Regions from separate parts of the Candidatus Pelagibacter sp. PS_23 genome, predicted to be linked through region 1. Evidence: riboswitches for the same ligand, from Rfam matches in the RefSeq annotation. Region 1 holds a riboswitch; the other holds the start of a gene.

Region 1 (3,199 bases):
CTTACTTGATCTTTCCTGTAATTGCTCTCTTTTGTAATATTATTGTCGTATCAGGAAATTGTATAAATTATATTAAAGCTGGAAATATCAATTTTAAGATCCTTACCCCATATTTGATATCATCTGTGCCACTTGCATTCATAGGAGGATCTTTATCAGTAGATAAAGAAATTTTTGAAATTTTACTTTTTTTAGTCTTAGCACTAGCAGGAGTTCTACTTCTCATGAAATTTCAATCTTTTGATCAAAAAATTGAAGTTTATAAAAAGATACCAAAAATATTATCAATATTAATTGGTGCATCTATTGGATTTGTGTCTGGTGTAGTTGGAATTGGTGGTGGAATTTTCTTAAGCCCTATATTGTTATTAATTAGAGTAGATAAAGCAAAAAACATTGCAACAGCAGCATCATTATTCATACTGATTAATTCTTTATCAGGACTTGCTGGCCAATTTACAAAGGCATCAACAATAAATGGAATTTATGATTATTGGCCATTATTTTTTTTTGTTTTAATAGGCGGCCAGCTTGGAAACTATTTAAATCTTAAAATTTTTCCTGCAAGAATATTAGCTCTAGTGACATCAGGACTTGTCATATTTGTCGCTATTCGAATGGGACTGAAGTTGTTTGCATAACAGAAGTATTAAATTATTATAGAAAGATTATGAAAACATTTAGAGCATTTGGACCCACTATAGGAAAAACAAAGTTATCCAAAAAAATTATTACTATATTAAATAATCACATTGATAAGTCTCAATTATCTAAAAAAAATGATTATAGCTCTAAACTTGCAAGTCAAATTAGGAATGAAATTAAGATACCCAAAACTTTAATTAATAAGAGTTTGTCTAAAGAATTACTAAAAAATATTAAAGTTTACCTTGATAAGTCAGGCGTTAAAAAAATTAAAGAAATTAAGATAATAAATCTATGGGTGGTTAGGCAATTAAAAAATGAATATAATCCAATTCATTATCATGAAGGACAACTGTCAGGTGTTGGATATCTTAAAATCCCAAAAGATATGAATCAAAATAAATTAGTTAAGAATAAAAAGATTAAAACTAATGGAACTATTGATTTTATTAATGGTCAAAAAAACTTTTTAAGTAAAAGTATCTATAATTTAAACCCTAAATTAGGAGACCTATTGATTTTTCCAAATTATTTAATGCACACAGCTTATCCATTTAACGTTGATGGTGAGAGAAGATCCTTCTCATTTAATGCTAAAATATTATTCAAGAAGTGATTTACTAATCAGTCTAATAGATATATAAATATTTTACCGATTTGATCCATATTGCAGGTGCTAACTGCTAAAAAGGAAATCATTATATAATTGGTAAAGGTAGTTGAACTGTATTGTGCACCTTGCATAGAGCTAAAGCACTAAAAAAGTAAGGAATAAAAATGGATATTAATTTTTTTAAAACAACACGAATTTTAGATGGTGGTATGGGACAAGAATTGTTAGCTCGTGGTATGAAGCCAAACGGCACATTGTGGAGTGCAAATGCTGTTTTAAAAGAAGAATACCATCAACTCTTACTAGACACACATTTAGACTTTATTAAAGCGGGTGCTGAAGTTATTGTTACAGCAACCTTTACTACTAGACGAATAAGATTACGTGATAATAAAATTGAAGATAAGTTTGAATACTTAAACAAAAAAGCTGGTGAAATAGCTCAGAAAGCTAAAGAACAACATCCTAACGTGTTAATTGCAGGCGGTCTTCCACCTCAATATTTAACATACGAAGAAGATACAAGACCAGATGATGAAATTAAGCAAAATTTTTATGATCAAGCAAAATTATTAGATCCTTATATTGATTTTTTTTACTTAGATGTTTTGTCTAGTGTAAAAGAGTTTAAATTAGCAATTGAAGCAATTGAAGAATTTAATAAGCCATACTTAATAGGTGCTCACATTTCTGAAGGAATAAATCTTCCAAGTGGTGAAAAAATATCAGATATTATTAACAATATTAAACATAATAATTTACTAGGATTAATTTTATCCTGTGTTTCACCTGAAAACTTTTATGAAAATTTAGAAGAAGTAAAAAATTTAGGTGTTCCGTTTGGATTTAAGCTTAATGCTTTTGTGACAACTAATCCTAAAGATGGTTATACTAATAGTTATAATGTCAGTAAAACTGGTAACCCAAATGAATTTTTGGGTCAAAGAAAAGATTTAACACCCGAATTGATGGCAAATTTTGTTAAAAAATTTAAAAATGCTGGTGCTACTATTTTAGGTGGATGTTGCGAAACAAGACCATCTCATATTAAAGAAATGGTTCAGTTTAAGTAGTTTTTTTTTGATCTGCTTTTTTAACAAAGTAAATTCCAACAACAACTGCTAATAAAGATAATAAAATTTTAGGTGTTATTATTTCTTTTAAAAAAATATAACTCAATATAGTACCGAATATTGGAATTAAGTAAGAGACTTGTGATTGAAATATAAGACCATTATCTTTTAGAATTTTAAATCTTAGTAACCAAGCAACACCTGTTGAAACCATTCCTAGATAAACTACTGATATTGTAGACTCAACGCTTGGAACCGAGTTCCATGGTTTTTCAATAAAATAAACAAATGGTATTAAGATTAGGACAGCCCAAATTAATATAGAGCCTGTTACATTTTCATTCTTTTTCTTACTAATTTTAAGAGTTAAAACTCCTCCAATAACATAACAAGTTGACCCAAGTAATATTAATAACGCAGAAATAAAATTACTATCATTTATTAATAGATTATCTGAAAACAAATAAATAATTCCTGAAAAACCAATTAGTATTCCAAAAGTTTTAACTAAATTGAACTTTTCATTTTTTGTATAAAAGTGACCCAATATTGTTGAACTCAAGGGTGTTGTTGACATTAAGATTGCTGCCAAATTACTTTGTACAGATTTTACACCGTAAGCTATTAAGAAAAAAGGTAATACTAGATTGACAAATCCTATTATAGCAAACCAATACCAATCTTTAGAAAAGGCTTCTATCTTAATTTTTTTATAAAAGCATAATAATAATACTGGAATTGATCCAAAAAAAACTCTCAAGAATGCAATTGTAATTGGTCCAAAAGATTCTGTTGCAATTTTGATATTAAAAAAAGCTGATGCCCATATTAAAGCTAAGATTACTAATAATGTATAATCAATTAATCT
Region 2 (3,199 bases), 260 kb from region 1:
TATACTTAGTTTTACAAATTACTATAGAGCAATTATTTGTGTTAATTACGTCATTTGTACTTAACAATGAATTTGTTTTTAAAATTTTAACGAATCTGTTTTTTGAATATTGGCTCTTTAAAGTGTTTTCTAAATTTTTAATACCTACACCTTTGTTAAGGTCTAGATAAATTGTGCTAAGTATCCCTCTAAACATTGGTGTTAAATGGGGTGTGAATGTAAAAGAAAATTTCTTTTTAGTGTAGTTTTCGATTTCTTGTTGAATTTCAGAGTTATGTCTATGGAAACCCACACCATAAGCGCTTAAGGATTCATAAAGATTTTTATCCTTATATTTTTTATGTACACCTCTCCCAGCACCAGAGTAACCAGATTTTGAGTCTATAATAATATTATCTGTTTTTATCAAATTTTTCTTAACTAAAGGAATAAGTGGTAAAAGTATTGATGTTGGGTAGCAACCTGGACATCCAATGATATTAAACTTCTTTAATTTATCACCATTGATTTCTGGTAATGAATAAATTGATTTTTTAATATTTTTAACAGATCTGTGTTTTTGTTTGTACCATTTTAGATATTCTGATGCTTTATTAAGTCTAAAATCTGCAGCTAAATCAATTAATATATTGTATTTTAATAAATCATTTGAAATATCTTGTGCTTCACCATTAGGTAGAGCTGTAAAAACAAGGTCTATGTTTTTTAAAAGTTCTTTATTGTATCTAATAATTTTAGGTAATTTTTTTGAACTTAATGATTTTTCATAACTAGAAATATTTTTTCCAACAGACGTATTACCACAAAGATGTTTAATATTAACATTGCTGTGTTTAACTAATAATTTAATTAATTGAACACCAATATAACCTGTTGATCCAGCAACTAAAACATTAAGCTTAGGCATTTTTTTATTATAACAGTTTAGAGTTAAAAAAGAATTATCTTTTCGAGAATTGGAAGCTTCTTCTTGCTTTTCTACGACCAGGTTTTTTTCTTTCAACTGATCTAGAGTCTCTAGTATTAAGCTTTTCTGTCTTAAGTACTGCTCTATTCTCTGAATCAAATAAGATTAATGCTTTAGCAATACCATGAACCATTGCACCAGCTTGACCTGTGTGACCACCACCTGCTACGCTACATCTTACATCATAATCAGTTGCTTGGTTTATAATCTCAAATGGTCTTGTGATTTGCATTTTGTGACTTCCGCTAGTGAAATACTCATCCATAGTTCTGCCATTAACGTAAATTTTACCTGTACCTTTTTTCACCCAAATTTTTGCAATAGATTTTTTTCTTCTACCAGTTGCGTATTTACTATCTTTAAAATCTAATTTAATTTTAGGTTTTTTTGTAGATACTTTATTTGGTGTAGCTGCTGTTACCATATTAATTTCTTATTAAATTTTTACTGTTTAATTTACCTAGGTCTAAAAGTTTTGGGTTTTGTGCTGCATGAGGGTGTTCTTCACCAGCATAAATTTTTACTTTAGTTAACTGTTTTCTTCCTAGAACTCCCCCAGGTAACATTCTTTTAATAGCTAATTTTAATGTCTCACCAGGTTTATTTTTTTCTAATAACTTTTCAGGAGTAATTTCTTTAATTCCACCTGGGTGACCAGTATGTCTATAATATTTTTTATCTTTAAATTTTTTTCCTGTGAACTTTGCTTGTTCAACATTTTTAACAACAACAAAATCACCATCATCCATATGAGGTGTAAAAGTTGTTTTGTTTTTTCCTCTAACAATCAAAGCAATAATAGAAGCTAATCTGCCAACTACAGCATTTTTAGCGTCTATCTCAAACCAGTTACTGTTTAAATCACCACTTTTTAGAAATTTTGTCATTGTGCGAGGATTAATACTATTATTAGATATAATGTCAATTTTATATTTCTCTTGCAATATCTTGCTTAAATGATATTTTTATATAGCCGATTTGTTCCTATTGCAGGCTAGTTATTGCTAAAAAGGATTTTTTAACCACATTATCGGTAGGCGCATTTGAACTGTATTGTACGCCTTGCATAAAGCAAAAGTACTAAAAAAGGAGTATTAAGATGAGTACAAAAAGACAAAACCCTGAGACTATAGCTATACATGGTGGTGATTATAGAAGTGATCCAACAACCAAAGCAGTAGCAGTTCCAATTTATAGAACAACATCGTATCAATTTGATAGTACTGAACATGCTGCAAATTTGTTTGCTCTTAAGGAATTTGGAAATATTTATACAAGAATAATGAATCCAACAAATGATGCTCTTGAAAAAAGAGTTGCTTCATTAGAAGGAGGATTAGCCTGTTTAACAGTAGCATCTGGACAAACCGCATCAACTTTTGCAATTTTAAACGTTGCACAAGCCGGAGATAATATAGTCAGCTCTACGGATTTATATGGAGGTACTATTTCGTTATTCACGCATACATTAAGTAAACTTGGTATTGAAGTTAGATATGCAGACCCTTCTGACCCAAAAAACTTTGAAAAAGCTGTTGATGATAAAACTAGAGCTTTTTATGGTGAGACTTTACCAAATCCTTATTTGAGAGTTTTTCCAATTAAAGAAGTTTCTGATATTGGTAAAAAATACAATATACCATTAATAATGGACAACACAGCTGCTCCTGTAATTTGCAAACCTTTAGAACATGGTGCTGCTGTAGTAGTTTATTCACTAACAAAATATATAGGTGGTCACGGTACGGTTGTAGGTGGAGCTTTGGTTGATGGAGGTAATTTTGATTGGACAGCTGATCCCAAAAGGCAACCTTTATTTAACGAACCTGACGCAAGTTACGGTGGAGCTATATGGGGAAAAGTGGTTCCAGAATTAACTGGGGCTAATGTTTCTTTTGCAGTAAGAGCGCGGGTTACATTACTAAGAGATCTTGGTTCTGCCCTATCACCTGACAATGCATTTGGAATTATTCAAGGGCTCGAAACAGTTGCTCTCAGAATGAAACAACACTGCTCAAATGCATCAAAAGTTGTTGACTATTTAAAGAAAAATAAAGAAGTAACAAGAGTAATCTATCCAACAGAACATGAAGGTAAAATTGCTGATCGTGCTAAAAAATACCTTAATGAAGGAAATGGTGGTTTAGTTGGTATCGAGCTCAAAGGTGGTATTGAAGCAGGTAAGAGATTTATCGAGTCTTTAAAAATGTTTTATCATGTTGCAAATATTGG

Evidence for each region. Region 1 has a riboswitch for S-adenosylmethionine ahead of AC5SLY_RS01750 (homocysteine S-methyltransferase family protein). Riboswitches for the same ligand answer to the same signal wherever they lie in the genome.
Region 2: it holds a riboswitch for S-adenosylmethionine, as region 1 does, so the genes downstream of both, AC5SLY_RS03130 (O-acetylhomoserine aminocarboxypropyltransferase/cysteine synthase family protein) here and AC5SLY_RS01750 (homocysteine S-methyltransferase family protein) in region 1, are expected to answer to the same signal.

What each region holds. Positions count from the first base shown of each region.
Region 1 covers NZ_CM182071.1:328,600-331,798, reverse strand. The annotation lists gene AC5SLY_RS01760 (sulfite exporter TauE/SafE family protein) at 1-641, shown strand, start outside; gene AC5SLY_RS01755 (2OG-Fe(II) oxygenase family protein) at 671-1,261, shown strand; SAM riboswitch class V at 1,350-1,413, shown strand; gene AC5SLY_RS01750 (homocysteine S-methyltransferase family protein) at 1,423-2,331, shown strand; gene AC5SLY_RS01745 (DMT family transporter) at 2,324-3,199, opposite strand, start outside.
Region 2 covers NZ_CM182071.1:592,172-595,370, forward strand. The annotation lists gene argC (N-acetyl-gamma-glutamyl-phosphate reductase) at 1-907, opposite strand, end outside; gene rpsI (30S ribosomal protein S9) at 942-1,391, opposite strand; gene rplM (50S ribosomal protein L13) at 1,393-1,854, opposite strand; SAM riboswitch class V at 1,994-2,062, shown strand; gene AC5SLY_RS03130 (O-acetylhomoserine aminocarboxypropyltransferase/cysteine synthase family protein) at 2,067-3,199, shown strand, end outside.